Regions from separate parts of the Serratia bockelmannii genome, predicted to be linked through region 4. Evidence: predicted binding sites of a transcription regulator. Region 4 holds the regulator's gene; each other region holds the start of a gene.
The links. The regulator CRP, encoded in region 4, controls carbon source genes, mostly activating them, when cyclic AMP is high. The targets are predictions, from matches to a motif close to ATGTGANNNNNNTCACAT.

Region 1 (8,062 bases), 630 kb from region 4:
TCAGCGGAGCCAGCAGCGGCTTGGAGAATTCCAGCACCAACAGGCGCCCGCCCGGCTTCAGCACGCGGAACATCGAGCGCAGCGCTTTGTCTTTGTCGGTCACGTTACGCAGGCCAAAGGAGATGGTGATGCAATCGAAGTAGTTATCTGGGAACGGCAACGCCTCGGCGTTGGCCTGCACGTAATTGATATTGCCGACGATGCCGCGATCGCGCAGCTTCTCCCGCCCCATCTTCAGCATCGAATCGTTGATGTCCGCCAGCACCACCTGCCCCTGCTCGCCGACCATGCGGGAGAACTTGGCCGCCAGGTCGCCGGTACCGCCGGCCAGATCCAGCACGCGCTGCCCACGGCGCACGCCGCTGCAGTCAATGGTGAAACGCTTCCAGATACGATGGATGCCGAACGACATCAGGTCGTTCATCACGTCATACTTTGCCGCTACCGAATGAAAAACGTCCGCCACCATGGCCTGTTTTTCGTCTCTAGCGACGGTGCGAAAACCGAAATCGGTGGTTTCCTGCGGTTGATCTGCCATTGTCCTGCCTGCTATTCAGTCAATTTTGTGTTGATGAGTGTACCAGAAGCCTGGGGAATACCCCACCTCGCCACGGCCTCAGCCGTGCGAAACGAAGCCCGGCTCCCCGGCGGTATCGTCATCGTCTTTCGTCTGCGGCAGCGCGGCGACATCATCGTCGTTCGCCTCTTCCGCGTCATCGTGTTGCGCGCCGGCTTGCTGCGCCAGCAGCGGGTTGATCGGCCGTTTGACCTCAACCCCCAGCGCGCGGAAACCTTCAATTTGGCCGATAAGATTACCACGGCCTTCGCTCAGTTTGTTCATCGCCTGACGATAACTGCCCTGCGCCTTGTCCAGGCTCTGCCCCAGCACGGACATATCGTCCACGAACAGCCGCATCTTGTCATACAGTTTCGCCGCGCGATCGGCGATGCGCTGGGCATTTTGGCTCTGATGCTCATAACGCCACAGGTTGGTGATGGTACGCAGCGCCACCAGCAGCGTGGTCGGGCTGACCAGCATGATGTTGTGCTTGAGCGCTTCGCTGATCAACTCCGGCTCGCGATCGATAGCCAGCAGGAAGGCGGGCTCGACCGGAATGAACATCAGCACATAGTCCAGCGAGCGCAGCCCCGGCAGTTGCTGATAGTCCTTGCGGCCCAGCATGCGGATGTGGCCGCGCAGCGAGGCGATATGTTCGCTCAGCGCCGCCTCGCGCTCCGCCTCATCCTCGCCGTTGAAATAGCGCTCGTAGGCGATCAGCGACATCTTGGCGTCGATCACCACATCCTTGCCCTGCGGCAGGCGTACGATCACATCGGGCTGCATGCGGCTCTGGTGATCCACCCGCACGTTGACCTGCGTTTCATACTCATGCCCTTCGCGCAGGCCAGAGGCTTCCAGCACCCGGCTCAGCACCACCTCGCCCCAGTTGCCCTGCGTTTTGTTGTCGCCTTTCAGCGCCTTGGTGAGGTTGATCGCCTCGCGCGCCATCTGCGCGTTCAACTGCTGCAGATTGCGTATCTCGTGCGTCAGCGTGTGGCGCTCCCGCGCCTCCTGGCCAAAGCTGTCCTGAACCTGGCGGCGGAAACCGTTCAGCTGTTCGCGCAGCGGCAGCAGTAAACGATCCAGGCTTTGCTTATTTTGCTCGTCCACCTTGCGGCCGCTGTGTTCAAAAATGCGGTTGGCGAGATTTTCAAACTGGGTGGTGAGGCGCTGTTCGCTGTTGATCAGCAGGCGTTGCTTCTCCTCCGCCGCCATACGCGTCTCTTCCAGACGGATGGTGACTTCGCGCAGCTCGGCCTCCTGCGCGCTGTTAACCTCGCGCTGGGCGCGCAGCTCCTGATTGAGCAGTTCGCATTCGTTGCGCCAATGATTGAGCTGTTGCAGCTTCTCATGTCCGGCCGCCAGCTGGCTGTGCAGGTTGCGCAGCTCCAGCTCGCTCTGGCGCGACTGCTGTTCGTGGCGCTGCAGGGCCTCCTGCCGCACGGCCGTTTCCTGCTGCGCCTGCTGCAATGCTTGCTCCAGCAACCGCAGTTCGGTTTCATGTTGCGCATTCGTCTGCTGCACCCGCAGACTGGCGATCAGCCACCCCAACAGCATGCCGATCGCGACGCCGCCAATCCCATAAATCAGACTGGTATCCACCCTGCCTCCTGTTGCACCTTGCCGTTCCGGCGTTTCGCACGCCCATTGCCCGTCACGTTAAGGGGAGGCTGTATGGATGTCCAGCCTGATTTTGCCCGCCGCGCACAATATTGCGCGGCGCTACGCAATTTAGCGAGAAATCAGCCCAGCCACTGGCTGAGCCACTTGATGCCGAACGCCCCCGGCGCCAGAATGCCGAACGCCCAGATCATCGCCGACGTGACGTTGGCCAGTTGGAAATAGCGCTGCGGCATGCCGCAAATGCCGCCCACCAGCGGCACCACGGCGCGCAGCGGGCCGAAAAAGCGGCCGATGAAAATGCCCAGCACGCCCCAGCGCTCAAAGAAGGCATGGCCGCGCGCCAGCAGCTGCGGATTGCGCGACAGCGGCCACATATGGGCCACGCGATCCTGATAGTGATAGCCGATCCAGTAAGAGAGCCAGTCGCCGAAAAACGCCCCGGCGGCGGCGGCGACCCAAATCGGCCAAAAGGCGATGCCGCTTTCGCCGATCAGCGCGCCCAGCGCCAGCAGGATCACCGTGGCCGGCAGCAGCAGCGACAAAAACGCCAGCGACTCACCGAACGCCAGGAAGAAGATGATGGGAATGGCCCAGCCTTCGTGCTGACGCACGACGTCACTGACCCAGTTGATAACGTCATTGAGGCTCAATGCAGGGCTCCTGATACGCGATGGTTCGCCGCCTAGGGTAAGCCGGGGCGAGTTAAACCCCGGCTAAACACGCGGCAATTTACTCGAGGTAGAACGCCTGCAGCGCTTCGCGCTGGGCCGCGCCCAGGCCGTATTCCGCTTCCAGCCAGCGGTCAGTGGAGCCGTATTGCTGGCGGATGCAGCCCAGCGCCGTCATCAGGAACTCCTCGCGCGCGCTGAGCACGTAGGCGAATTGCTCCAGCGCCGCCGCATTCAGCTTGATAGACAGCTGATCCAGCATCTGCTCGCGGAAAGTGGCCAGCGTGGTTTCAGTCAGCAGATAGTCTTCCAGCACCGTCGCTTCGTCGGCGCCCAGCGCGAACAGCACCAGCGCCGAACCGACCCCAGTGCGATCCTTGCCGACCGCGCAGTGCTGCACGATCGCGCCGCCGCCAGGGTTGCTCAACAGCTGCGCCAGCCGCTGATAGGCCGCATTGCCGAACGGCAGGCGGCGATACAGCTCCAGCATGAACGCCCGGGCGTCGAAAGCGGCCAGCGTTTCGTTGGTGAGCTTTTCCAGGTTGGCGTTAACTTCGCTGCTCAGCGGGTTAGCCGGCACGTGGTGATAGTCGGCGCCATTCCACAGAATATCCGGTTTGGCCTGCACTTCGTCGGCATCGCGGTAGTCCAGCACGGAACGTACCGGCACTCCAGCGAGGAAAGTGCAGTCGCTTTCCGTCAGCCGTTCGAGAGAACCGGAGCGGAACAGCAGGCCGCGTTTGATGCGGCGCCCGTCGGCCACGCCGTTGCCGCCGAAGTCACGGAAGTTAATGCCGCCGTCGAGCGGCGCAAGCGAAGGATGAAGCAGGATCTGGGCGGTCATAAACGTCCTCGTTGTTTTTGTTATGACAACGCGCGGCAGCCATCGGCGCAGCGCTGAGGAGTATCACCGTAACAGATTCGCCGCGAATGGAAAAACGGGCCGCGTCAGCGGCCCGTTCAGTTCGTTGACAAAGGAGGAAAAAACGCGGTTTTTCCTCCTTTGTGGTCATCAGCCGAAAATCAATGAATTGATTTTCCCTGTTTGTTATCCGCAGCTCTTTGCAAACCCGGCAATGGCATGAGGTTTGTCATCAACCTCAACGGGCCGCGTCAGCGGCCCGTTGAGGGGAGGTGATTACAGCAGACGGCGGGCGGCATCCACCACGATCTGCACCGCTTTGCTTTCCGTGTTTTTCATGGTTTCGGCGTTCGGGATCTCTTGCTGGGTGCGGTTAACGATCACCCCAGCCACCATGCCGGCGCGCAGGCCCTGGCTGGCGCACATGGTCAGCAGCGTGGCGGATTCCATTTCATAGTTCATCACGCCCATCGCCTGCCACTCTTCCATCGAGCCTTTAAAACGGCTGACCACGCGGCCGGAGTAGGTGTCGTAACGTTCCTGGCCCGGGTAGAAAGTATCGGAAGAAGCGGTCACGCCAATGTGGGTGGTCGCGCCGCTGGCCTTGGCCGCTTCCACCAGCGCAGTGGTGCAGGCGAAGTCCGCGACCGCCGGAAACTCCATCGGCGCAAAGTGCAGGCTGGCACCGTCGAGGCGTACCGCCGCCGTAGTCACCAGCACGTCACCGACGTTGATATTGGCCTGAATGGCGCCGGTGGTGCCGATGCGCAGGAAGGTGCGAATGCCCAGCTGCGCCAGCTCTTCCACCGCGATAGAGGTAGACGGGCCGCCGATACCGGTGGAGCAGACGATCACCGCCTTGCCGTCCAGCTCTGCGCGCCAGGTGGTGAATTCACGATGGGAGGCCAGATGCACCGGATTTTCCATCAGCTTGGCAATCTTCTCTACGCGCTGCGGATCGCCCGGCACGATGGCAAGCTGGGCCCCTTGTAAATCGTTCTTGGTGAGGCCGAGATGAAAAACATCAGACTGAGACATACGAGACTCCTCATGGATCATGTTTATTGGGAGGAACAAAAAAGCACTCTACTGAAAATCGCCGCTTAATTTCGTGACGATAGTCACTATGAAAAGAGAAACAAATCACATGCTACATATTTTTTGTGATTTTTATCACGAAAAAAATCACTATGACGCATCCAGAACGCACCGCTAAATCTCAGTCTAGCCGACAAACCTTGCCGCTCCCTGCCCGTTGGTTGCCGACTGAAACTATTTAGCTCATCAATTCGAAATACCCCCATCTTATCGGTTGCTTAGGGACAAAAAAGCCCTCTAACGCACCTTATGGCACTTACGTGGGCCAAAACGCGTAATAACATGATAAAAAGCGCTTAAAAATGCCGCAAAGCCAGATAATTAGCCGTTTTTTATCGACTTGTCCGAAAGTGCGCCACGCAGCGCCAATAATGGGTAATCTTTCCTATAGTTAATCTCAGCGCTTTTTTCTATTGCACGGAGACCGCAATGAAAACCGAACATGTGATGACATTAGAACAGGCTCAGGGGGGATTCGCCCCGGCCGCCGCGCCGTTGGCCGCCTCCGCGATTATCACCGACGAACAGGGCATTCACGCCGGGCAAACGACCATCCCTTCTCAGGGCGACGCGCTGCCGGCCTATGTCGCCAAACCCGCCGACCATAACGGCCCCTTCCCCATCGTGCTGGTGGTACAGGAAATCTTCGGCGTCCATGAGCACATTCAGGATCTGTGCCGTCGCCTGGCCAAGCAGGGCTATCTGGCAATCGCGCCCGAGCTCTATTTCCGTCAGGGCGACGCCAACGACTACACCGATATCGGCGAACTGTTCCAGCAGTTGGTGACCAAGGTGCCGGATCGTCAGGTGCTGTCGGATCTGGATCACGCCGCGCACTGGGCTATCCGCCACGGCGGCGACGCCGGCAAGCTGGCGATCACCGGTTTCTGCTGGGGCGGCCGCATTACCTGGCTGTACGCGGCGCACAACCCGCAGTTGAAGGCGGCGGTCGCCTGGTACGGCAAACTGGTCGGCGAGAAAACGCTGAATTCACCGAAGCATCCGGTCGATGTCGCCACCCACCTGTCAACGCCGGTGCTGGGGCTGTATGGCGGGCAGGACAGCGGCATTCCGCTGGAGACGGTGGAAACCATGCGTCAGGCGATCCGCGCCGCCAACGCCGAGGCCGAAATCGTGGTATATCCTGGCGTCGGGCACGCATTCAACGCCGACTATCGCCCCAGCTACAACGCCGAAGCGGCGGAGGACGGCTGGCAGCGCATGCTGGCGTGGTTCGCCCAGCACGGCGTCAAATAATTTCCCGCGCATAAAAAAGGGCGCCGAAGCGCCCAATCATCACACCAGTAAATCTATAAGCGGCGGTTTACCCGCCGCACGGTATCACGCGTGCTCGCGTAGGCGCTGCGCCGCCAATACCATGTTGGCCAGCGACTGCCGGGTTTCCGGCCAGCCACGGGTTTTCAGGCCGCAATCCGGATTGACCCACAGACGTTCCGCCGGGATGTTCTGCGCCGCTTTACGCAGCAACGCTTCAATCCATTCCACGCTCGGCACGTTCGGCGAGTGGATATCGTAGACACCCGGCCCGATTTCGTTCGGGTATTCGAACTCTTTGAAGGCTTCCAGCAGATCCATATCGGAACGCGAGGTCTCGATAGTGATCACATCGGCGTCCAGCGCGGCGATGGAGTCCATGATGTCGTTGAACTCGCAGTAACACATGTGGGTGTGGATCTGGGTGTCATCCTGCGCCACGGCGGCATTCAGTTTGAAGGCGTCCACCGCCCAATTCAGGTAGGCGGCCCAGTCGGATTGGCGCAGCGGCAGCCCCTCGCGCAGCGCAGGCTCGTCGATCTGGATGATGCCGATACCGGCTTTTTCCAGATCTTCCACCTCGTCGCGCAGCGCCAGCGCAATCTGCTTGGCGATCACTTCGCGGGTCACGTCTTCACGCGGGAACGACCAGCACAGGATGGTCACCGGCCCGGTCAACATGCCTTTTACCGGCTTGTCGGTCAGCGACTGGGCGAATTTGGCCCATTCGACGGTGATGGCTTCCGGGCGGCTGACGTCACCGATGATGACCGGCGGCTTCACGCAGCGGGAGCCGTAGCTCTGCACCCAGCCATTCTGGGTAAACACGAAGCCGTCCAGGTTCTCGCCGAAATATTCCACCATGTCATTGCGCTCGGCTTCACCGTGCACCAGTACGTCAAGCCCGAGGCGCTCCTGCTCGACGATCGCCTGTTTGATGTGCTCACCGATGCTGGTGCGGTAGTTGTTGCCGTCCAAACGGCCCTGTTTGAAGTCCAGACGCAGGCCGCGGATCTCGGTGGTCTGCGGGAACGAACCGATGGTGGTGGTCGGCCAGGCCGGCAGGTTGAAACGCTCGCGCTGCGCCCTGGCGCGCTCGGCGTAAGCGCTGTGGCGTTCGCTGTCCTGCGCGGTGATCGCGGCCAGCCGGCGCTCAACCTGTGGGTTATGCACGCGGCTCGACTGACGGCGGGCGCGGATCGGCGCGCTGTAGGCGTCCAGTTCAGCCTGTTTCGTCGTGTCAGGCGCGTTCAGCGCCGAGCTTAATAGCGCCAGCTCGGCGCATTTTTGCAGCGCGAAGGCGAACCAGCTTTTCACTTCTTCGTCCAGACGGCTTTCCACGCTCAGGTCGATCGGACTGTGCAGCAGTGAACAGGAGGAGCCAATCCACAGCGGGCGGGTGCCCACCAGCGGCTGCAGACGTTCAAACCAGCGGCTCAGATCGGCGCGCCAAACGTTGCGGCCGTTGATCACCCCCAGCGACAGCAGCCAGTCTTGCGGCAATGCGGCGCTCAGCGTGGCGATATCGTCATGACCAGCGACCAGATCGACATGCAGCCCCTGCACCGGCAGCGTGCGAATGGTGTCGAGGTTGTGGCCTACGCTGTCGAAATACGTGGTCAACAGCAGCTTCACCTGCCCCTGCAGCGCGTCGTAAGCCGGTTTGAACGCGTCCAGCCAGGCTTGCGGCAGCTCCAGCACCAGCGCAGGCTCGTCAATTTGCACCCACTCGACGCCGCGCTTCGCCAGCTCGGCCAGCACCTGCTGGTAAACCGGCAGGATCTCTTTCAGCAGCGACAGGCGGTCGAACGGCTCGCCCTTCACTTTCCCTAACCACAGATAAGTCACCGGGCCAAGCAGCACCGGCTTGATGCGATGGCCGAGCGCCAGCGCTTCATCCACTTCGTCCAACAGCTGAGTCCAGCCCAGTTTGAACTGCTGGCCTTGCTGGAATTCGGGCACCATGTAGTGATA
Region 2 (8,062 bases), 1.2 Mb from region 4:
CGCTGGTGATCAGGCCGACATACAGCGAGCCGTCCGCCGCGCGGGCGATGCCGTTGGGATAAAGCGCGCCGGGCGGCAGCGTCATGCTGCTTTCGGCGCAGTGGGTATTGGCGGCGGCCTGCGCCGGAGTGGTCAGGGGGAGTGCGGCGGCGAGGGTGAACAACGCTGCTCGCGCGGTAAGCGCATATGACATGTCTTCTCTCCTGGAATGACGGAAAAGGGGCTACCAGCGATCGGGGCGGGCAGCCTGTGCCATTGGCGCCTCCAGCGCGGCGAGGTCTTCCGGCGATAGCCTGAGGGTGAGCGCTGCCAGCGCATCCTGCAGATGGTGCGGCTTGGACATGCCCACCAGCGGCGACGCCACGCCGGGTTTGGCCAGCAGCCAGGCCAGCGCGATCTGCGCCGGTGGAACGCCGCGCGTGGCCGCCACCTCCGCGACCGCCGCGACGGTGCGTTCCACTTCGTTTCTGCCGCCGTACCAACGGGGCGCCTGTTCGTCGGTGGCGGCGCGCAGCGTGCCGGCGTTGCCGGAGCCGGCCAGCACGCCGCGGGCCAGCGGCGACCAGGGCGTCAGGCTGAGCCCCTCCTCCAGACACAGCGGGATCAGCTCCTCTTCATCTTCACGCGTCACCAGGTTGTATTGGCTCTGCAGCGAAATAAACGGCGCCAGGCGGTGCTGACGTTGAAAGGCCAGCATTTTCATCAGGCGCCAGGCGTGCAGCGAGGAGGCACCGAGATAGCGGATCTTGCCCGCCCGCACCAGGCTGTCGAGGGTATCGGTGGTTTCTTCGATCGGCGTTTCGGTGTCGAAGCGGTGCAGCACAAACAGATCGAGGTAATCCGTCCCCAGCCGCTGCAAAGAGGCGTCGACGCTGTGCAGCAGGTGCTTGCGCGACAGCCCTCGGCTGTTCGGCTGCGCGTCCATCGGAAAGTAGGCCTTGGTGGCGATCACCACGTCTTCACGGCGGGCGAACGCCTTCAGCGCGCGGCCGAGAATGCGCTCGCTTTCTCCGCCGGAGTAAATGTTGGCGGTATCGAAAAAATTGATGCCCGCTTCCAGCGCCTCGCGGATAAAGGGGCGCGCTTCATCTTCTTTCAGCACCCAGGGCCGCCAGGCCGGATCGCCGTAGGTCATGCAACCCAGGCAGAGGCGGGACACCTGCAGGCCGCTGTCGCCAAGCCGAACGTAGTTCATGGCATCGTCTCCTCAACGCATGCCGGCGATGGTGTAACCGCCGTCCACCAGCAGGCTTTGGCCGGTGATGAAGCGGGCCTCGTCCGTCGCCAACCACAGCGCCACATCGCCGATGTCTTCCGATTCGCCCAAGCGGCCGGCGGGCGTATGGGCGATAAAGGGCGCGAACGCCGCGCTGTCGGCCACGCTGCCGCGCGCCATCGGCGTGTCGATGATGCCGGGGTTGATGTTGTTGACGCGGATGCCCTGGCCGCTGTATTCGAGCGCCACCGCGCGGATCATCGCATCGAGCGCGCCTTTGCTGGCGGAGTAGCTGGATGAGCCGGCCAGCGCGCCGTGGGTCAGCCAGGAGGAGGTGTTGATGATCACGCCGCCCGACCGCTGAGCCAGGAAGGTTTCAATCTCGTATTTCATCGCCAGCCAGACGCCTCTGAGGTTAATGGCAATCACCCGGTCAAAATCCTCGCTGCTCTGTTCGGTGATGGGGGCGAAGTTGCCGATGATGCCGGCGTTGTTGAAAGCGACGTCGAGCCGGCCGTAGTGGGCGGTCACCGCGGCGAGTAGCCGGCGGATATCGTCTTCTTGGGAGACGTCGGTCACGATGGGCAGGGCGTCACCGCCGGCTAGCGCGATATCGCGCGCCGTGGCTTCGATCTCCGCCGCGCGCCGGCCGGCCAGCGCCACGTTGGCGCCTTCGCGGGCATAGGCCAGCGCGGCGGCGCGGCCGATGCCGGTGCCGCCGCCGCTCACCAGTACGACTTTGCCCGCCAGACGGCGCGGCGTTTCATGGGTTGGAGCTGTAGCATTAATCATCGCATCGATACCTGGTAATGGGTTCGATCGCAATGCTATGTTGTTAGATGACGGATAACTATCCGCTAAAAATTTATCTCACTATTAGATAATTTATATCAATAGCATGAAGAAACCCGAACTGTCCGGCCTGGCGGCCTTCGTGGCTATCGCCAGTGAACGCAGCTTCCGCCGCGCCGCCGCCCGATTGGGCGTGACGCCGCCGACGCTGACCCACACCCTGCGCGAACTGGAGGCGCAGGTGGGCATTCGCCTGCTGAACCGCACCACCCGCAACGTCTCGCCGACGGAGGCCGGAGAGCATCTGCTGGCGCAGCTGGTGCCGGCTTTTACCGACATCGACGCCGCGCTCGAGAGCCTGAATGCGTTTCGCGAAGGGCCGCGCGGCCTGGTGCGCATCAACGCGCCGCGTTCGGCGATCGATCTCGCCATCGTGCCGCATCTGGGGCGGTTGGCCAGCGAATACCCCGGCATTACGCTGGAAGTGGTGGCGGACGAGGGGTTCGCCAATATCGTCGAGCAAGGTTTTGACGCCGGCATCCGGCTCGGTGAGGACCTGCATAACGATATGCGCGCGGTGCGCCTGACACCGGATCTGCGTTTCGCCATCGTCGCCACGCCGGACTATTTTCAGCGGCACGGCGAGCCGACGCATCCGCGGGATTTACTGCAGCACCGTTGCATCGGTTGGCGCAAAGCCTCTTCAGGCGAGCGCTACAAATGGGCTTTTCAGCAGGGGGAGCAGCGATTTTCTGTGGCGGTTAACAGCCCGTTGATACTCGATGACGGCAGGATGATGGTGCAGGCGGCGCTGGCGAACGTCGGCATCGCTTTTGCCATCGAGCAGGAGGTGGAAGAATACCTGGCGAGCGGGCGGCTGCGGCGGGTGCTGGCCGACTGGTGCGCGCCGTTTCCCGGTTTTTACCTCTATTACCCCAACCGCAGGAACCATTCCGTGGCGCTGGCCACGGTGATCGAGTTGCTGCGTCTGCCCATGTAATCCTCTTCGCCTGCTGCCGTCGCGTTCGGATGGCAGCAGCCGAATCAAGCTTGAACTATTTTTATTCCCTCGCCGTTTGTTCAGGCGCAAATAACCTCTTAAATTCTCAGCGAGTTCATAACTTGCTGTTTATAATTGTTATTTGATTATTTATTAAGAATATTCTGAGTTTTTAGCGGTTATTTGAGAGCCCGGTCACACTATTTTTTTGTGCAAAATGTGAAGAGGGTCAATCCATCAGGTCAATGAGAGACGGTTCTCTATCCTCTTGGCTTACCGATCCGTTTTTCATGCTCCGTATACTGTCTGTAACCAGGGCAACGTGACGGAAATTTTCATAAGGAATGTGCGTGAAGCAATCGTGATTGCATCTGGCATACAAATAACACCGGGTTTTTTTGATTATCTGAGGTGCTTGGTATGGAAAAGAAAAAAATCTATCTGTTTTGTTCTGCCGGTATGTCCACTTCCCTGTTGGTATCGAAAATGAAGGCGCAGGCCGAAAAATATGAAGTGCCGGTGATCATCGCCGCCTATCCGGAAGCGCTGGCCGCGGAGAAAGGCGTTGAAGCGGATCTGATCCTGCTGGGGCCGCAGATCGCCTACACCCTGCCGGAAGTGCAGAAACAGCTGCCCAATAAACCTGTTGAAGTCATCGATCCGCTGTTGTACGGCAAGGTCGATGGGCTGGGCGTACTGAAGGCCGCGGTGGCCGCCATCAAGAAAGCCAATCAATAACAGGAGGCCGCCGTGAATACCCTCATTGCCTCGCTCGAGAAGGTTATCCTGCCTTTCGCCGTAAAAATCGGTAAGCAGCCCCATGTCAACGCCATCAAGAACGGCTTTATCCGCCTGATGCCGCTGACCTTGACCGGGGCGATGTTCGTGTTGATCAACAACGTGTTCCTGAGCTTCGGCGAGGGATCGTTTTTCTATTCGTTGGGTGTAAGGTTGGACGCCTCCACCATCGAGACGCTGAATAGCCTGAAGAGCATTGGTGGCAGCGTTTATAACGGTACGCTAGGGATCATGTCCCTGATGACGCCGTTCTTTATCAGCATGGCGTTGGCCGAAGAGCGCAAGGTCGATCCACTGGCCTCGGCGCTGCTGGCGGTGGCGGCCTTCATGACCGTCACGCCGTTCAACGTCGGCGAGGCCTATGCGGTGGGCGCCAATTGGCTGGGCGGCGCCAACATCATTTCCGGTATGGTGATCGGGCTGGCGGTGGCTGAGATGTTTGCTTTCATCGTGCGGCGCAACTGGGTGATCAGCTTGCCGGACAGCGTGCCGGCTTCGGTGTCGCGCTCCTTCTCAGCGCTGATCCCCGGCTTTATCATCCTCTCCATCATGGGGCTGGTGGCGTTCGCGCTGGCGCACTGGGGCACCAACTTCCACCAGATCATCATGGACGGCATCTCGGCACCGCTGGCCAAGATGGGCAGCGTGGTGGGCTGGGTGTACGTGCTGTTCTCCTCGCTGCTGTGGTTCTTCGGGGTGCACGGCTCCATGGCGCTGGCGGCGCTGGACAGCGGCATCATGACGCCGTTCGCGCTGGAAAACGTGGAGCTGTACAACAAATACGGTTCGGTCGAAGCGGCGGTGGCCGCCGGCAAAGAGTTCCATATGTGGGCGAAACCGTTCGTCGACTCCTACATCTACCTTGGCGGCACCGGCTCGACGCTGGGTCTGATTATCGCCATCTTCATCGCCTCGCGCCGCGAAGATTACCGCCAGGTCGCCAAGCTGGCGACGCCGTCCGGCATCTTCCAGATCAACGAACCGATTCTGTTCGGCCTGCCGGTGATCATGAACCCGGTGATGTTCATTCCGTTCATCCTGGTGCAACCGGTACTGACCATTATCACCTCGCTGGCTTATTACTCCGGGCTGATCCCGCCGATTACCAACATTGCGCCCTGGACCATGCCGGTCGGCTTGGGGGCGTTCTTCAACACCAACGGCAGCATCATGGCCATGTTGCTGAGCCTGTTCAACCTGGCGGTCGCCACCGTGATTTATCTGCCGTTCGTGGCGATCTCCAACAAGGCGCAGAGCCAGATCGACGCGGCGACGGAAAGCGAAGAAGACATCGCCAAGGCGCTGAAATTCTAACTGTGGAACGGGGCGGCGCGGCCGCCCCGCGAGGGACACGAGTATGGAATATCAATTTGCCGACGGGTTCTGGTGGGGCAGCGCCACCTCCGCGCCGCAGTCTGAAGGTGCGGCAGCGCGGGACGGCAAGAGCCGCAATATCTTCGATTATTGGTACGAGATCGCGCCCGAGCGCTTTCACGATCGGGTGGGGCCGGCCGAGGCCTCGACCTTTTACGACCATTTCCGTACCGATATCGGGCTGCTCAAAACGCTGGGCCACAATACCTTCAGAACCTCGATTTCGTGGTCGCGGCTGATCCCGGACGGCGACGGCGAGGTGAACCCGCAGGCGGTGGCCTTCTATAACGCGATGATCGACGAGCTGCTGGCGCAGGGCATCACCCCGTTTATCAATCTCTATCACTTCGATATGCCGCTGTGCATGCAGCAGCGCGGCGGCTGGGAAAACCGGGCAGTGGTCGAAGCCTATGCGCGTTATGCCGACATCTGCTTCGGTCTGTTTGGCGATCGGATCACCCACTGGTTCACCTTCAACGAGCCGATCGTGCCGGTGGAGGCCGGTTACCTGAATGACCTGCATTACCCTTGCGTGGTGGATTTCAAACGGGCGATCACCGTGGCGTATCACAGCGTACTGGCGCACGCCATGGCGGTGCAGCGTTTCAGAGCGCGCGGGCTGCCGGGGAGCATCGGCATTATTCTGAATCTGAGCCCGACCTATCCGCGCTCCGACGCGCCGGAGGATCGGCAGGCCGCATACGACGCCGATCTGCTGCTCAACCGCAGTTTCCTCGATCCGGTTGCCAAAGGGCGTTATCCGGCGGCGTTGCTGCACTTGCTGGAGCGCCATGGGCTGATGCCCTACTGCGAGCCGCAGGATGCGCAACTGATCGAAGGCGGCGTGGTGGATATCCTCGGCATCAATTACTACCAGCCGCGCAGGGTACAGGCGAAAGCGGGGCGTCGTGCCGAGGGGCCGATCGCATCGCCGGAGGATTTGTTCAGTTACTATGCAATGCCGGGCCGCAAAATCAATCCGCACCGCGGCTGGGAGATCTACGAGAAGGGGCTGTACGACATCCTGATGGATCTGAAAGAGAACTACGGCAATCTGCCTTGTTATATTTCCGAAAACGGCATGGGCGTCGAGGGCGAAGAGGCGTTTATCGGCGCCGATGGGCGGGTGGAGGACGATTACCGCATCGACTTTATTCGCGAGCATCTGAAGTGGCTGCACCGCGCGCTGGCGGAAGGCTCGCAGTGCAAGGGCTATCATCTGTGGACCTTTATCGACTGCTGGTCCTGGCTGAATGCCTACAAGAATCGTTATGGGCTGGTGCGCTTGGATCGGGCAGATCAGCGCCGCACCATCAAGAAAAGCGGCTACTGGTTTGCCGAGGCGGCCAGACGCAACGGGTTTGACTAACGGGAGGCCGGTGCCGTGTCCGATAACCGAATTTCGCTGAGTGCCAACGACGTGAAGCTGATTCGCGAGCAGGATTTCTTTAACTGCAAAGATTTTCACCTGTTTATCTACAACAAGGTGGAAAGCGCCACCGGGCTGCATCAGCACGATTATTACGAGTTCACCATCGTGCTGAGCGGCAAATGTTATCAGGAGATCAACGGCAAGCGGGTGCTGCTGGAACGCGGGGATTTCGTCTTTATCCCTATCGGCTCCTACCACCAGAGCTTTTACGAGTTCGGCGCGACGAAAATCTTCAACGTGGCGGTCAGCAAAGCGTTCTTTGAAGAGCACTATTTGCAGCAGCTGCCGCGTTGCTTTGTCGCCTCGCAAGCCTACAGCCTGAGAAGCGAGTTCTTGGCCTACATCGAGTCGGTGGTGAGTTCGCCACAGTTTCGCGAGGATGACTTCGCCGAATTTCTCGAAACGCTGACTTTCTATGTGATCAGCCGTATTCGTCACTATAAAGAAGACAATGACGGCGGCGATGATATCCCGCAGTGGCTGAAGAACACCCTCGCCGGCATGCATGACAAGGCGATGTTCGGCGAAAGGGCGTTGGCGAACATGGTGGCGCTGTCGGGGAAAACCCAGGAATATCTGACCCGGGCGATGCGGCGCTACTACCAGAAGACGCCGATGCAGGTGATCAACGAGATCCGCATCAACTTCGCCAAGACGCAGCTGGAGGTCACCAACTATTCGGTTTCCGATATCGCCTTTGATTCTGGCTATGGCGACGTCAGTCTGTTCATTAAAAACTTCAAGCGGCTCACCGACGTGACCCCAGGCAACTACCGAAAAAAGTGTTACGGCCCTCTTTAGGGCCGCTCCCGATCAGTATTAACGCCGATATGCCGATGAGCTTTAGGTCGCCGGCCGGTTAATCATTCGATTTTTACCTTCGAGAAGGGGAATGCCGCGCCGGTCGGTCGGCTTTTCCTTGCCGAAAATTCATCCTGCGGGAGCCATTATGGAAAAACTACTGATCGTGAATGCCGACGACTTCGGCCTGAGCAAAGGACAGAACTACGGCGTCGTCGAGGCGTATCAGCATGGCGTCGTTTCCTCCACCACGGCGATGGTGAACGGCGGCGGCGCCCAGCACGCGGCGGCGCTCAGCCGGCAATATCCGGGGTTGCCGATCGGGCTGCATTTCGTTTTGACCCATGGCAGGCCGCTGGGCGCCATGCCTTCGCTGGTCAATGAGCATGGCGAGCTGGGCAAATGGCTGTGGGGCCGCGCCGAGGCCGGCGAGCTGCAGCTGGACGAGATTCAGGAGGAGCTGCAGCGCCAGTTCACGCGGTTTGTGACGCTGTTCGGCAGGGCGCCAACGCATATCGACAGCCACCACCATGTGCATATGCAGCCGCAGATTTACCCGCTGGTGGAGGCGTTTGCACAGGCACAGGGTCTGCCGCTGCGCCTCGATCGCGAAGAGGCGAAACGGCGCGGTATTGCGTTGCAGACGCCC
Region 3 (8,062 bases), 850 kb from region 4:
CGGTACTGCGCCTCGGCCTGCGCCAGGTTGGCGCGCAGGTTGCGGATGCTCTCTTCACGGGTGCCGTGCAGCGACAGCTCAAGCTGCGCCTTGGCCTCGTCGCGCGTCGCCTGCGCGGAACGCAGCTGCGCCATCAGTTCGGGGCTATCGAGTTGAATGATCAGTTGGCCGCTTTTCACGTCGTCGCCGCGTTCGATCAGGCGTTCAACGACCCGGCCTTTCGCCTTGGATGCGACGATCACTTCGGGGGCATCCACTTCACCCTGCAGCAACAGATCCTGATTGTGCGCGCGGAACAGGATCGCCAATGCGATCGCCGCCAACATCAGCAACAGGGTAAACAGCGTCTTTTTTTTCATTATGTCAGCTCCCGGAACGGTAAGCGGCGGGCGGGGATCATCATTTCCATGTCTCAAATTGCTCCAAAAAACACCATTGCTCTCATGAGGATATCACAAGCACATATCTCCTCTTTTATAACTATAAATTGGATTATGCTTTTAACACTAAAAAGCATCTTTTTTCGGCTTTTTGGTATGCAGACTCCTGCAATCGCCCTTTAAGCGATCCACTCTCTGATGGACGATGTCATGACTGAACACACTGCGGTACCGCTGTCGGTACTGGATTTATCGCCAATCCCGCAAGGGGCCAAGGCACGCGACGCTTTCCACTGTTCGCTGGATTTGGCGCAGCACGCCGAACGCTGGGGCTACCAGCGCTACTGGCTGGCCGAGCACCACAACATGACCGGCATCGGTAGCGCCGCCACCTCAGTGCTGCTGGGCTATCTGGCCGCCGGCACCCAAAGCATTCGCCTCGGCTCCGGCGGTGTGATGCTGCCGAACCATGCGCCGCTGGTGATTGCCGAGCAGTTCGGCACGCTGGAGTCGCTCTACCCAGGGCGCATCGATTTGGGGTTGGGCCGAGCGCCCGGCACCGATCAGCGCACCATGATGGCGCTGCGCCGCCACCTGTCCGGCGACGTGGATACCTTCCCGCGCGACGTGCAGGAACTGCAAAACTATTTCTGCGATGCGCAGCCCGGCCAGCCGGTGCAGGCGGTGCCGGGCCAGGGGCTGCACGTGCCGCTCTGGCTGCTCGGTTCCAGCCTCTACAGCGCGCAGCTGGCGGCACAGCTCGGCCTGCCGTTCGCCTTCGCCTCGCACTTCGCCCCGGATATGCTGTTCCAGGCGCTGCAGCTGTACCGCGAGAACTTCAAACCGTCCAAACAGCTGGCGCAGCCGCACGCTATGGTATGCGTCAACGTGATCGCCGCCGAGAGCGATAGCGATGCGCGCTTCCTGTTCAGCTCGATGCAGCAGCAGTTCATCAATCTGCGCCGCGGTTCGCCCGGCCCGCTGCCGCCGCCGGTGGATAACATTCACGCGTTGTGGACCGCCGGCGAGCAATACGGCGTCGAGCAGGCGCTGCGGATGTCGATCGTCGGCGATGAAAAAACGGTGCGCCACGGGCTGCAAACGCTGCTGCGTGAAACCGATGCCGACGAGATCATGGTCAACGGCCAGATTTTCGATCACCAGGCGCGGCTGCGTTCGTTCGAGATTGTTGCCGGCGTGAAGGGCGACATCGTGAAGGGATAAAAAGCGAAAAGGCGGTGGGGAACCCCACCGCCTCGGCGTTAACGCTGGATCAGGTAGCGGATGGTCGGCCCGTCCTGCTGGATATCCAGCACCTTATAGCCATGGTTGCGCGCATCGAGCGGGATGTTGTTGATCGACTGCGGGCAATCGCTGATCACTTCCAGGATCTCCCCCGGTTTCAGCTGCGGCATCGCCTCCAGCGTCGCCACTGCCGGGTACGGGCAAGGCTCACCCAGCATGTCCAGCCGGTAGTCCGGCACTATCGTCGTCTCTTTCATGACATGCTCCTCAAGTTCACCACTTGCGCCTCAGGCCGGGCGCGGAAAAAGCGTTTCTCCCACCACAGCATGGCGGCGAAGGCCAGCGCCAGCAGCAGATAGGTCACCAGCAGGCCACCGACCGGGCCGAAGGTGTCGAGCAGGTTGATTTTGTCGTAGTCGGTCGCCAGCGCCGGCGCCAGATCGTCCCAGTAATAGGCCAGCAGCGTAGCGCCGATGATGTTGCCCAGCCCCACCCACCAGTAGTGCACCTGCCCTTCCACCGCGCGGTACATCCAGCCGGTTTCGCAACCGCCGGCCAGCACGATGCCGAAGCCGAACAGCAAGCCGCCCAGCACCGCATTCGGGCCGGCCCACATGATCTTCGGCGCCACGCCGAGCTGCACGTAGCTGAAGATGCCGATGGCGCTCACCGCCATGCCGATGATGATGGCTTTCGCCATGTGAGTGCGGCCGGTGATCCACAGATCGCGGAACGCCGAGGTGAAGCAGATCTGCGCGCGTTCGATCAACAAACCGAAGCCGATACCGAACAGCATGGCGATACCGAGCTTCGGCGCATCGAACAGCGTCCACAGCGACCAGGCCACCGCCAGGCCGAAGACCGCCATGCCCAGCCGGAAGCGGCGGCGCGCCTGCTCAGGCTTCTGCGTCAACGGCGCGGCGGACTTCACCTTTTGCAATTTGACCGGGATGCGGAACATCGGCAACAGCGTGAATTTGGCGCCGAAGTAGGAGCCGGCGGCGGTCGCCAGCGCGAAGAACCAGGCATGCAGCGAGAACTGCGGGATGCCGGTGAAAAACGCTGCCAGGTTACAGCCCATCGCCAGGCGCGCGCCGAAACCGGCGATGATGCCGCCCAGCAGCGCCTGTACGATGCGAATGCGGTGCTGCGGCTGGCGCAGCTTGATGTTGTTGGCCCACAGCGCGGCGGCGATGCAGCCGGCGAACATGCCGATGATCATGCGCCCGTCGATGCGTTCCAGCGGCGTGCCCTGCAGGCCGATAACCTTGAAATAGCCCCACTGCTCGGGGTGCAGGCCGAACCACTGCAGCACATGGCCGCCCCAGCGGGTGAATTCCCCGGTCACCGCCCAGAAGGTGCCGGTCATGCCGAAGTAGTAGGTAGAAAGGATCCCGGCAGCGATCACCGCCGGCAGCGGCGCCCAAAAGCGCACCAGGTATTGAGATTTGAACTGCTGCCAACTCATGGCATCTCCCGTGCATATCATCCATAAGAAAAAACCTTATGAATGATACGCCATTCAGGGGCGTTTGACGGCAATTTTCAGGCATAAAAAAACCAGCCCGCAGGCTGGTTTTTCAGAGTGCTTCACCGCGAACGGTGAATCAGCGATTACGCGTCGCCGAAACGACGACGTGGTGCTGCCGGTGCGCTGTCATCACGGCGTGGCGCCGGCTTGCCGTCACGGTTGTAGTTACCGCCACGACGCTCGCCGCCGTTACCGCCTTCGCGACGTTCTCCGAAGGAACGACGTGGGCCGCCTTCGCGACGTTCACCGTTGAACGGACGGCCGTTACCGTTGCCACGACGCTCGCCACTGCTGCCACCGTCACGACGCTCGCGACGTTCGAACGGCTGTGCATCGCCCAACAGCTGCATGTTCATCGGCTTGTTCAGGATGCGAGTGCGAGTGAAGTGATTCAGGATCTCGCCCGGCATGCCTTTTGGCAGCTCGATGGTGGAGTGGGAAGCAAACAGCTTGATGTTACCGATGTAACGGCTGCTGATGTCGCCTTCGTTAGCGATAGCACCAACGATATGACGGACTTCAACGCCATCGTCACGGCCCACTTCGATACGGTACAGCTGCATTTCGCCAACGTCACGACGTTCACGACGCGGACGGTCGCCGTCACGGCTATCGCGGCTGTCGCGACGGTCGCCACGATCACCGCGACGATCGTCACGGTCGTTGAACTCGCGGCGCTGGCGCGGTTTGAAGACCGGATCCGGCGGCAGGATCAGCGGACGTTCGCCCTGAGCCATTTTCAGCAGCGCTGCGGCCAGGGTTTCCATATCCAGCTCTTCTTCCGGCTGCAGTTTGGTCAGCAGTGCGCGGTACAGATCCAGATCGCTGCTTTCCAGCTGCTGCTGAACTTTCGCGGCGAACTTGGCCAGACGACGCTCGCCCAGCAGTTCTGCGTTTGGCAGCTCCACTTCAGGGATGGTCAGCTTCATGGTGCGTTCGATGTTGCGCAGCAGGCGGCGTTCGCGGTTTTCCACGAACAGCAGCGCACGGCCGGCGCGACCCGCACGGCCGGTACGGCCGATACGGTGAACGTAAGACTCGGAGTCCATCGGGATGTCATAGTTGACAACCAGGCTGATGCGCTCAACGTCCAGGCCACGGGCCGCAACGTCGGTCGCGATCAGGATATCCAGACGACCGTCTTTCAGGCGCTCCAGGGTCTGCTCACGCAGCGCCTGATTCATGTCGCCGTTCAGCGCGGCGCTGCTATAACCGCTGCGCTCCAGCGCTTCGGCCACTTCCAGGGTCGCGTTCTTGGTACGGACGAAGATGATCGCCGCGTCAAAGTCTTCGGCTTCCAGGAAACGCACCAGCGCTTCGTTTTTACGCATGCCGTAGACCGACCAGTAGCTCTGGCTGATGTCCGGACGGGTAGTCACGCTGGACTGGATGCGCACTTCCTGCGGCTCTTTCATGAAGCGGCGGGTAATGCGACGGATCGCTTCCGGCATGGTGGCGGAGAACAGCGCGGTCTGATGTTCAGCCGGGATCTCAGCCATGATGGTTTCTACGTCTTCGATAAAGCCCATGCGCAGCATTTCGTCGGCTTCATCCAGCACCAGACCGCTCAGGTTAGAGAGGTTCAGGGTGCCGCGCTTCAGGTGGTCCAGTAGACGACCTGGGGTACCCACAACGATTTGCGGGCCCTGGCGCAGAGCGCGCAGCTGTACGTCGTAACGCTGGCCGCCGTACAGGGCTACCACGTTGACGCCGTTCATGTGTTTGGAGAAATCGGTCATCGCTTCGGCAACCTGAACCGCCAGTTCGCGGGTCGGTGCCAGCACCAGGATCTGAGGTGCTTTCAGGTCTGCCTGCAGGTTGTGCAGCAGCGGCAGCGAGAACGCTGCGGTTTTACCACTACCGGTCTGTGCCATGCCCAGCACGTCGCGGCCGTTCAACAGGTGAGGAATACACTCAGCCTGGATCGGAGATGGTTTTTCATAGCCCAGATCGTTCAGGGCGGAAATGATTGGAGCAGACAGCCCCAGATCAGCAAAAGAGGTTTCAAACTCAGTCGTCATGTACACGTGCCTCATTAATAATGGCAGCCAGTCTACATAACTCGTCGAGAAAATTTTCAGTCATTTTCATTGAAAAGTGTGAACCGGCTCAAATTAGATTATAAAACGAACAAAAAAGCCCTCGCCCGTTAAGGCGATAACTTTGGTTAAAAACCAATGTTCATCAGGCTGATAGGTGTTCGTCAGCTATTGCTGGTCCGATTCCGATAGGTCGTCTTGCTCTTGGCCCAAAAGCGCCAATTCCAACAATGCATAGCGGTGCTCAACGAAGTTGTGAACGTTGTTAGACACCGTCAGTTTGAACAGCGCCGAAGCGGTGTCCTTGTCCCCCAGACTCAGGTAGTGTTTACCCAAATAGAAGTCAGTTTCACTGAGATGCTCAGCGAGCGAAGTGTTATCCGTTGCATCTGCCTTGAGGCGTTCCATCAGCGTTTTTTCGCTGATCTTGCCCAGGTAGAATTCGACAATATTCCATCCCCATTGCCCTCTGTCCGATTTGTCATAGCGCTGCTGAAGCGCTACTTCGGCCTTCTTGGGATCGATTTCTCGCTCCACCAGATACAGCCATAACGAACGGAAGGGATCGTTTGGGTCGTCTTGATAAAACGCCTGCAGATCATCCTGCGCCAACGGGAAGCGGCCGCCATAATACAGTGCGATGCCCCGGTTTAAACGCGCGTAATTGTAAGTTGGATCAAGCTCTAGTACAGAATCAAACGCTTCATAGGCAGCATCAAAATTGCCTGCCTGCGTTAAGTAAATGCCCAGGTAGTTGAAAACTTCCGGCATGTCGGGACGTATCGCCAGCGCCTGCGAGAAATCATTGCGCGCTAATGCACGTAACCCGAGGCTATCATACAGCACACCGCGCTCATATAAAAGCTGTGCGCGTTCGTCATCCGTCAGTGCCCGGCTGGCAAGAATTTGTTCCATGCGCGCCAGGATCACTTCCTGCTGCAACGTAGGCTGCAACGGGATTGCCAAAACTTCGTCTTTACGCCAATCATGGTTGCTGCATCCTGCCAGCATGAGTGCTGTCGCAACGTAACACCAGCGCAAGAAAGGCTTCATTTCCCACTCCCGAAGACAAACATTGGATGAACGTCCTGTCCTCCGTTTGCTAAAACGCGGGTATCCTACCCGCGCGATACGAACAGCTCCCAACCCCATGGCGGGGAGCTGTAAAACTATCTATACAGTTATTCTGCTTCAGGCGCAGGTGAACCTGCTTCCGGCGCCATCGCTTCTTTGATGCTCAGACGCACGCGGCCCTGACGGTCAACTTCCAGTACCTTAACCGGCACTTCCTGACCCATCTGCAGATAGTCGGTCACTTTCTCAACGCGCTTGTCGGCGATCTGAGAAATGTGCACCAGACCTTCTTTACCACCGCCGATAGCGACGAATGCGCCGAAATCAACGATACGGGTCACTTTACCCTGGTAGATACGGCCCACTTCGATCTCTGCCGTGATCTCTTCGATACGACGGATAGCGAATTTCGCCTTCTCACCGTCGGTCGCAGCGATTTTAACTGTACCATCATCTTCAATTTCGATGGTAGTGCCAGTCTCTTCGGTCAGTGCGCGGATAACGGAACCGCCCTTACCGATCACGTCTTTGATTTTATCCGGGTTGATGCGGATAGTATGAATACGCGGTGCGAATTCGGAGATATCGCCGCGTGGGGAGCTGATAGCCTGTTCCATCACGCCCAGGATGTGCAGACGCGCGCCCTTGGCCTGGTTCAGAGCCACCTGCATGATCTCGCGGGTGATGCCTTCGATTTTGATGTCCATCTGCAGCGCGGTGATACCGTCGCGGCTACCGGCCACTTTGAAGTCCATGTCGCCCAGGTGATCTTCGTCACCCAGAATGTCGGACAGAACCACAAAGTTATCGGCTTCTTTCACCAGGCCCATCGCGATACCCGCAACGGCAGCCTTGATTGGCACACCGGCGTCCATCAGCGCCAGAGATGCGCCGCACACGGAAGCCATGGAAGAAGAACCGTTGGATTCGGTGATTTCAGACACGACGCGAACCGTGTACGGGAAATCTTCCGGTTTAGGCATCATAGCCAATACGCCGCGTTTCGCCAGGCGACCGTGACCGATTTCACGACGCTTAGGAGAACCGACCATGCCGGTTTCGCCTACGGAGTACGGAGGGAAGTTGTAGTGGAACAGGAAGCTGTCGGTCTTCTCGCCCATCAGCTCGTCCAGGTTCTGTGCGTCGCGCGCGGTACCCAGGGTCGCGGTAACCAGCGCCTGAGTTTCGCCACGGGTGAACAGCGCGGAACCGTGGGTGCGCGGCAGTACGCCGGTGCGCACGTCCAGGCCACGGATCATGTCTTTTTCACGGCCGTCGATACGCGGCTCGCCACGCAGTACGCGGCTACGCACCACGTTCTTCTCGACGTTGCCCAGGATGTCCTGGATTTCGCCGGCGTCCAGCGTTTCGTCCTGCGCCAGCAGGGTTTCAACCACGCTGTCTTTGATCGCGTCAACCTGAGCGTAACGCTCTTGTTTTTCGGTGATGTGGTAAGCGTCGCCCAGGCGAGCTTCGGCCAGTTCAGCCACGCGCGCGTGCAGCGCTTCGTTGACCGCAGGGGCCTGCCAATCCCACTTCGGCTTGCCGGCTTCGGCAACCAGGGAGTTGATGTTTTCGATAACCACTTGCTGCTGGTCGTGGCCGAACACCACGGCGCCCAGCATCTGATCTTCGCTCAGCACTTCCGCTTCGGATTCAACCATCAGCACCGCGCCTGCAGTACCGGCAACCACCAAATCCAGACGGCTTTCTTTCAGCTCGTCAGTTGTCGGGTTCAGCACATACTGATCGTTGATGTAACCTACGCGCGCTGCGCCGATTGGGCCGTTGAA
Region 4 (8,062 bases):
CCACTTCCGCGGGCTGGATCAGATTGACTTCCCCTATTTGCTGGCGATGCTGCAGGGCTCGTTTATCTCGCACATCAATACGTTAGTGGTGCCGGGCGGCAAGATGGGGCTGGCGATGGAGCTGATCATGGCGCCGCTGGTGCAGCGATTGCTGGAAGGCAAGAAGATCGAATAAATGCGTTGAGCGCGGCGGCGGGCCGCGCTCCGTCTCGATTACGCCGGTTGGCGGATCTCGAAACTGTGGGTCACCGTGGCGGCCTTGTTGAGCATCAGCGCCACCGAGCAGTATTTCTCCGCCGACAGGTTCACCGCACGCTCTACGATTTTGTCAGTCAGATCCTGACCGGTGACGATGAAGTGCAGATTGATATGGGTGAACAACCGCGGGGCTTCTGCACGGCGCTCGGAGGTCAGCTTCACCTCGCAGTCGCGCACGTCGTTGCGCCCTTTTTGCAGGATGGACACCACGTCAATCGCGCTGCAGCCGCCCACCGACATCAGCACCATTTCCATCGGGCTCGGCGCTTTATCGCCGGCGTTGCCGTCCATCAGCACCTGGTGGCCGGAGGCCGATTCACCCAAAAACGTTAACCCTTCCACCCACTTAACTCTTGCCTGCATTCTGGTCACTCCGGTTAATTTCTTAAAATCAGAGTACGCTTTCGCATAGAAACAGGCAACGTAACCTGATGCTAATCATGCTGAAGCGAGACAACACGAGACACCCGCCTTACTCTGTGCTACAAACAGAGCCGCAATAAATCTTTCCGGGACACTGAATTTCAGGGAAACGCCCAGAGAAAGGCTCCTTTACCGGTATGTTAACAGAATGTAGCTTGCAGCGCTTACGGCAAGTTAATATGCTAGAGCGACAGCGTATTTTTATGACACGCCTCAAAACTTGCCGGTAGCCCTCGCTCATGACTGCGGCTACAGGCGGGTTTTACAGGGAACTCTGACCCCTGTGACACAAGGCAGCGATAACAACAGAGGATAACAGCGAATGGTTCTCGGCAAACCGCAAACAGACCCTACTCTCGAATGGTTCCTGTCTCATTGCCATATCCACAAATATCCATCGAAGAGTACGCTGATTCACCAAGGTGAAAAGGCCGAAACGCTTTACTACATCGTGAAAGGCTCCGTCGCGGTGCTGATCAAGGATGAAGAAGGTAAAGAGATGATCCTGTCCTACCTCAACCAGGGGGATTTCATCGGCGAGCTCGGATTGTTCGAAGAAGGCCAGGAGCGCAGCGCCTGGGTTCGCGCGAAAACCGCCTGTGAAGTGGCCGAAATTTCCTACAAGAAATTCCGCCAGCTGATCCAGGTGAACCCGGACATCCTGATGCGCCTGTCCGCCCAAATGGCGAGCCGCCTGCAGGTTACCTCCGAAAAAGTGGGCAACCTCGCCTTCCTGGACGTGACCGGCCGCATCGCGCAAACCCTGCTGAATCTGGCGAAGCAACCCGACGCCATGACTCACCCGGACGGCATGCAGATCAAGATCACCCGTCAGGAGATCGGCCAGATCGTCGGCTGCTCGCGTGAAACCGTTGGCCGTATTCTGAAAATGCTGGAAGATCAAAACCTGATTTCCGCCCACGGCAAAACCATTGTCGTCTACGGCACCCGTTAATCCCTGAAGAAACGGCGCAATCTGCGCCGTTTTTTTGTCTGCTCTCTGCCATGTGGCGCCGCCTGATCTACCACCCGGAAATCAACTACGCACTGCGACAAACGCTGGTGTTGTGCCTACCGGTGCTGTTTGGCTTGTTGATAGGCCAGCTGCAGCTCGGCCTGATGTTCTCTCTGGTGCCCGCCTGCTGCAATATCGCCGGTCTGGACACGCCGCATAAGCGCTTCTTTAAACGGCTGATCGTCGGCGGCTCGCTGTTCGCCTTCAGCAGCGTGCTGTTGCAACAGGCACTGCTGTGGCACGTGCCGCTGCCGGCGCTGATGCTGGGCCTGGCGCTGCTGCTCGGCGTTACCGGCGAAATCAGCCCGCTGCACGCCCGGCTGTTGCCGGCGGCGCTGGTGGCCGCCATCTTCGCTCTCAGCACGGCCGGCACGGTGCCTGTCTGGCAGGCGCCGCTGCTGTACGCGATCGGCACCGTCTGGTACGGCTTATTCACCTGGTTCTGGTTCCGGCTGTGGAAAGAGCAACCGATGCGCGAGACGCTCAGCCAGCTCTATCTGGAACTGGCGGACTACTTCGAAGCCAAATACTCCCTGCTGACTCAGCACACCGATCCGCAGACCGCGCTGCCGCCACTGCTGGTGCGCCAGCAAAAGGTGATGGATCTGATCAGCCTGCTGTACCAACAGCTTAATTTCCTGCCGCACGCCAACAACCTCGATCAAAAGCGACTGCAGCGCGCCTTTCAGGTGGCGATGGATCTGCAGGAGCACATCACCGTCAGCCTGCATCTGCCGGAGGAAGTGCAAAAACTGGTGGAGCAGAGCCAGGCCGAAGCGATCATTCGCCGCAACGCTCAGGTGATCGCCGCCCGGCTGCGCGTGGTGGCGCACGATATACTCTACCATCAACATTCGAAGCGCTTTTCCATGGCCCACGAGCTGGCGGCGCTGGAAAAAATGGCGGCGCAGCATCCCGATAACCCGGTCGGCCAGTTTTGTTATTACCACTTCAGCCGCATCGCCCGCCTGCTGCGCACCCAGCATCCGCTGTACCGCCGCGATCTGATGCCCGGCCAGCACCGCCTGCCGTTTTGGCCGGCGCTAGCCAGCTATCTGTCGTTCAAATCTACCGCCCTGCGCAACGCCGCGCGGCTGGGGGTGACGCTGGCGGTCGGCAGCAGTCTGGGGGCGGTGTTCAACCTGCCGAAGCCTTACTGGATCCTGCTCACCATCATGCTGGTGAGCCAAAACGGGTATAACGCCACCCGGGTGCGTATTCAGCACCGTGCGCTGGGCACGATTGCCGGGCTGTTGCTGGCGGCCGGGCTGCTGCAGCTGCAGTTACCGGAAGGCGAAACGCTGAGCATCATGCTGGTGATCACGCTGCTAGCCTACCTGGTTTCACGCAAGAACTACGGGCTATCGGTGATTGGCTTTACGGTGACGGCGGTTTACACCTTGCAGCTGCTGGCGCTGAACGGCTCGCATTTTCTGGTGCCTCGTCTGATTGATACCTTGATCGGCTGCGTGCTGGCGTTCGGCGGCACCATTTGGCTATGGCCGCAGTGGCAAAGCGGGCTGCTGCGCAAGAATGCCCATCAGGCACTGGAAAACGATCAAGCCGCGCTGCGGCTGATGCTGGAACAGCCGGAGCCGGACGCCACCGCGTTGGCCTATGCCCGCATGCAGGTCAACCAGGCGCACAACGCGCTGTTCACCTCGCTCAATCAGGCGATGCAGGAGCCGGGATTCGCGTCGAACTATCTGGCGGATATGCGTTTATGGGTCACTCACAGCCAGTTTATCGTCGAACACCTGAATGCCATGACCATTTTGGCGCGCGAGCACTATATGCTGACGCCGAAGCTGGCGGAAACGTATCTGCAAACCTGTGAAATTGCGCTGCAGAGCTGCCAGCAACGCCTGGAGTACGACGGCCCGAGCAGCGGCAGCAGCGGCATCATGCAGCCGCCGGATCTGCATCCGGAGATGCCCGTTACCGAGATGGAGCGTCATTTGCGGCGTATTCTGTCGCACCTGAGCGTGATGCACACCATTTCGTCGCTGGCCTGGCGCCAACGCCCGCACCACGGCATTTGGCTCAAGCGCAAACTCCGCGATCAATAAGGGCGCGGCATGCCGCGCCCCGTTATTCGTCACACGGGCTTCAGGCGTTGATCACATCCTGCACCGCCAGCTCGAACAGCGCCATGCCGGCCTCGATGTCCTGCGGCTCCACCACCAGCGACGGCGCGAAGCGGATCACGTTCGGCCCGGCATTGAGGATCATCAACCCACGCGCAGCGGCGGCGGTGAGAAAATCGCGCGCTCTGCCGTGGTAATGCGGCGTCAGTTCGGCGCCGATCAGTAACCCCATGCCGCGAATGGCGGTGAAAATACCGTATTTATCGCCGATATCCTGCAAAGCCTGCACATACAGCGCGTGGCGCTGCTCGATGCCGCTCAGCACCTCCGGCGTATTGATCACATCCAGCGCCGCCTCCGCCACCGCGCAGGCCAGCGGGTTACCGCCGTAGGTGGTGCCGTGAGTGCCCACCTGCATCACCGACGCAATCTCTTCGGTGGTCAGCATGGCGCTGACCGGGAAACCGCCGCCCAGCGCCTTGGCGGTGGTGAGAATGTCCGGCATCACGCCATAATGCATATAGGCGAACAGCTTGCCGCTGCGCCCCATGCCGCTTTGCACTTCGTCGAACACCAGCAGCGCCTGGTGTTGGTCGCACAGTTTGCGCACGCCTTTGAGGAAGTCGGCGTCGACCGGCGTAATGCCGCCCTCGCCCTGAATCGGCTCCATCACCACCGCGCAGGTGTGGTTGTCCATTACCGCTTTCACCGCCGCCAGATCGTTGAACGGCACGTGCACGATGTCGGCCGGCTTCGGCCCGAACCCGTCGGAATATTTGGCCTGCCCGCCCACCGACACGGTGAACAGCGTGCGGCCGTGAAACGCGTTATAGAAGGCGATGATTTTGGTTTTGTACGGGCTGTGGCGGGTGATGGCGTAATGACGCGCCAGTTTGAACGCCGCCTCGTTGGCCTCTGCGCCGGAGTTGGCGAAGAACACCCGGTCGGCGAAGGTGGCGTCGATCAGTTTGCTCGCCAAACGCAGCGCCGGTTCATTGGTGAAGACGTTGCTGGTATGCCACAGGGTTTCGCCCTGGCGTTTGAGCGCCTCGACCAGCGCCGGGTGGCAGTGTCCCAGCGCCGTCACCGCGATGCCGCCGGAAAAATCGATGTACTCTTTTCCCTGCTGATCCCAGACCCGGCTGCCTTTGCCGCGCACCGGCACAAACTGGGCGGGTGCATAAACAGGCAGGATCACCTGGTCAAAGGTGCTGCGGCTCACTGCGGATTTGTCAGTCATTTTCGGCTCCACCCTGAAGGTTTTTCAGCGCTATCGCGATGTTATAGTGAAAATATAATCACGAAATATGCATAAAAAAACACTAAAGCGCAAATGCAAAACGCCTGACGGGCGAAAAAAACGCGAAGGGATTAACGCCTGAGAAAATTATCCAACAGCTGATGGCCCTGCTCGCTGAGCACGCTTTCCGGGTGGAACTGCACCCCTTCCAGCGCCAGCGTGCGGTGGCGGATGCCCATGATCTCGTCGCGCACGCCGTCGCGTTCGCTCCAGGCGGTCACTTCAAAGCAATCCGGCAGCGTATCGGCTTTCAGCACCAGCGAGTGATATCGGGTCACGGTCAGCGGATCGTTCAGGCCGCGAAACACGCCGACGCCCAGATGGCGAATCGCCGAAGTTTTGCCGTGCATCACCGCGCGGGCGCGCACCACTTCGGCGCCGAACGCCTGCCCCAGCGCCTGGTGCCCCAGGCATACGCCGAGGATCGGCAGCTTGCCGGCGAAATGACGAATGGCGGCCAGCGAGATACCCGCTTCGTTCGGGGTACAAGGGCCGGGGGAAATCACCAGATGCTGCGGCGCCAGCCGCGCGATATCGGCCAGCTGTAGCTCATCGTTGCGCTTCACCAGCACCTCGGCGCCCAATTCGCAGAAGTACTGGTAAAGGTTATAGGTAAAGGAGTCGTAGTTATCGATCAGCAGCAGCATGTTAGGTCCGGCAGAGAAAAACGCCGCCATAGTTTACTGATTTAACCCGCCGCTGCCGACGATAATTTCCGCTTACTTTTTACGGCCGCCGGTGATCGAGCCCAGTACGCCGCGCAGGATCTGCCGGCCGAGATCGCGCGCCATGCTCTTGGCGGCGGTCTGGACGATGCCGTCGCGTTTGCCGCCGCGCGGGCCGGTGGAACCGAACAGCAGCTCGTTCAATCCGTCCATCAGGCCGCCGCCCGTCTGTTGCTGTGCTTGCGCCTGCGGTTGCTGCCCCTGCTGCGCAGTGCCGACGGTGGCGAAGCCGCCCGACGACAGCTTCTCGTAAGCTGACTCGCGGTCGATCATGTCTTCATAGCGGCCATACAGCGGCGACTTGTTGATCGCGCTGTTCAGCCCTTCCGCGCCGAGCATGCCCATCTTGGATTCCGGCGCGATGACCATCGCCCGCTCCACCACGTTCGGCCGGCCCTTCTCGTCGAGGAATGACACCAGCGCTTCGCCCACGCCCAGCTCGGTGATCGCCGTTTCGGCATCGAAGGCTGGATTGGCGCGCAGGGTTTGCGCCGCCGTCTTCACCGCCTTCTGATCGCGCGGCGTGAAGGCGCGCAGCGCATGCTGTACGCGGTTGCCCAACTGGCCCAGCACGCTGTCCGGGATATCCAGCGGGTTCTGGGTGACGAAGTAAATGCCGACGCCTTTGGAGCGGATCAGGCGCACCACCTGTTCAATCTTGGTCAACAGTGCCGCCGGCGCGTCGTTGAACAGCAGGTGCGCTTCATCGAAGAAGAACACCAGCTTCGGCTGTTCAGGGTCGCCCACTTCCGGCAGGTGCTCAAACAGCTCGGCCAGCAGCCACAGCAGGAACACTGAATACAGCTTCGGCTGATTGATCAGCTTGTCCGCCGCCAGCAGGTTGATCACGCCATGGCCGTTGGCGTCGGTTTTCATCAGATCGTTGATGTCCAGCATCGGCTCGCCGAAAAACTGGTTGGCGCCCTGCTCTTCCAGCGTCAGCAACCCACGCTGGATGGCGCCGATCGACGCGGCAGAGATGTTGCCGTACTGAGTCTGGAATTGTTTGGCGTTATCGCCGACGAACTGCACCATGGCGCGCAGGTCTTTCATGTCCAGCAACAGCAGCGCGTTGTCATCGGCAATTTTGAACACCAGCTGCAGCACGCCGCTTTGCACTTCGTTCAGATCCAACAGACGCCCCAGCAGCAGCGGCCCGAGATCGGAAATCGTGGCGCGGATCGGGTGGCCCTTTTCGCCGTAAATATCCCACGGGATAATGGTGCAGGCCTGCGGCTGCCAGTCGGTGACGCCGATCGCCGCCAGGCGCGCCTGCAGCTTCTCGGACGGTACGCCCTCGGCGCCGATGCCAGACAGATCGCCCTTCACATCCGACAGGAACACCGGTACGCCGATGCGCGAGAACTGCTCGGCCATTTTCTGCAGCGTCACCGTCTTGCCGGTGCCGGTTGCCCCGGTGATCAGCCCGTGGCGGTTGGCCAACGCCGGCAAAATCACCAGATCCTGTTCCGGTTTTCCGTCTTTCATCGCTTTGGCGATAATCCGTGGTTCACTCATTTTCTGTTCCTTTGACGCTGACGCGGCGCGAAACGCGCCTGTTGATGCAATAAAGCTATAAGCGCCGCGTAACCCCGTCAAGGACAAACAAAATGGGCGCCGTCGGGACGCCCATGATGCCTGTCTTTTCAGAATCCCCCTAAGACCTGCATCACCCCCGCAGCCCCAGTTGCTCCTTCAGCGCTTTCAAATAGCGCCGGCTGACTGGCACCGGATCGCCGGCGGACATGATCATCTCCGCCGCGCCGCCTTCTTCGAAGCGGATCTCGCGCACCTGCTCCAGGTTGACCAAATACTGTCGATGGCAGCGCACCAGCGGCGTACGGCTTTCCAGCGTGCGCAGCGTCAATTCGGTGAAACACTCCATGCCGTCGCTGCGCACCACGAATACCCCGCTCAGTTTGGAACGGATCGCCAACACCTCGTCAAACCGCAGCAGATAGATGCGGCTGTGGCCGGTGCAGGGAATGTATTTCAGGTAGCCGGCGCTCTCATCCAGCGCCGTCACGTCCTGCGGCGCACTGCGCTGCCGCAGGCGTTGCAGCGTCTTGCTCAGCCGCTTCGGCTCCGCCGGCTTCAGCAGATAGTCGAAGGCGTGCTCCTCGAACGCCTGCACCGCGTATTCGTCGTAGGCGGTCAGAAACACGATGTGCGGCATGCGGTTGGGATCCAGCATGCCGACCATTTCCAGCCCGCTGATGCGCGGCATTTGGATATCGAGAAACACCACGTCCGG

Region 1: a site for CRP is predicted at 4,847-4,864, ahead of udp (uridine phosphorylase). Genes of this name have one in related genera too.
Region 2: a site for CRP is predicted at 3,226-3,243, ahead of ACSJLU_RS04065 (PTS sugar transporter subunit IIB). Genes of this name have one in related genera too.
Region 3: a site for CRP is predicted at 5,254-5,271, ahead of yrbN (protein YrbN). Genes of this name have one in related genera too.

Annotation. Positions count from the first base shown of each region.
Region 1 is NZ_CP196512.1:256,595-264,656, reverse strand. Features, by position in the region: gene ubiE (bifunctional demethylmenaquinone methyltransferase/2-methoxy-6-polyprenyl-1,4-benzoquinol methylase UbiE) at 1-538, opposite strand, end outside; gene rmuC (DNA recombination protein RmuC) at 617-2,164, opposite strand; gene ACSJLU_RS01220 (DedA family protein) at 2,305-2,835, opposite strand; gene ACSJLU_RS01215 (tyrosine-protein phosphatase) at 2,915-3,697, opposite strand; gene udp (uridine phosphorylase) at 3,992-4,753, opposite strand; gene ACSJLU_RS01205 (dienelactone hydrolase family protein) at 5,243-6,070, shown strand; gene metE (5-methyltetrahydropteroyltriglutamate--homocysteine S-methyltransferase) at 6,155-8,062, opposite strand, start outside.
Region 2 is NZ_CP196512.1:876,231-884,292, forward strand. Features, by position in the region: gene ACSJLU_RS04045 (Vgb family protein) at 1-193, opposite strand, end outside; gene ACSJLU_RS04050 (aldo/keto reductase) at 224-1,195, opposite strand; gene ACSJLU_RS04055 (SDR family NAD(P)-dependent oxidoreductase) at 1,208-1,945, opposite strand; gene ACSJLU_RS04060 (LysR family transcriptional regulator) at 2,115-3,008, shown strand; gene ACSJLU_RS04065 (PTS sugar transporter subunit IIB) at 3,429-3,746, shown strand; gene chbC (PTS N,N'-diacetylchitobiose transporter subunit IIC) at 3,759-5,120, shown strand; gene ACSJLU_RS04075 (glycoside hydrolase family 1 protein) at 5,164-6,549, shown strand; gene chbR (transcriptional regulator ChbR) at 6,565-7,413, shown strand; gene chbG (chitin disaccharide deacetylase) at 7,562-8,062, shown strand, end outside.
Region 3 is NZ_CP196512.1:476,025-484,086, reverse strand. Features, by position in the region: gene ACSJLU_RS02275 (HlyD family secretion protein) at 1-359, opposite strand, end outside; gene ACSJLU_RS02270 (luciferase-like monooxygenase) at 591-1,604, shown strand; gene yedF (sulfurtransferase-like selenium metabolism protein YedF) at 1,643-1,882, opposite strand; gene yedE (selenium metabolism membrane protein YedE/FdhT) at 1,879-3,093, opposite strand; gene ACSJLU_RS02255 (DEAD/DEAH family ATP-dependent RNA helicase) at 3,240-5,177, opposite strand; gene yrbN (protein YrbN) at 5,167-5,241, opposite strand; gene nlpI (lipoprotein NlpI) at 5,364-6,248, opposite strand; gene pnp (polyribonucleotide nucleotidyltransferase) at 6,377-8,062, opposite strand, start outside.
Region 4 is NZ_CP196512.1:4,845,125-4,853,186, forward strand. Features, by position in the region: gene ACSJLU_RS23065 (phosphoribulokinase) at 1-175, shown strand, start outside; gene ACSJLU_RS23070 (OsmC family protein) at 214-621, opposite strand; gene crp (cAMP-activated global transcriptional regulator CRP) at 1,004-1,636, shown strand; gene ACSJLU_RS23080 (YccS/YhfK family putative transporter) at 1,687-3,765, shown strand; gene argD (bifunctional acetylornithine/succinyldiaminopimelate transaminase) at 3,806-5,023, opposite strand; gene ACSJLU_RS23090 (aminodeoxychorismate synthase component II) at 5,155-5,730, opposite strand; gene ACSJLU_RS23095 (helicase HerA-like domain-containing protein) at 5,803-7,326, opposite strand; gene btsR (two-component system response regulator BtsR) at 7,478-8,062, opposite strand, start outside.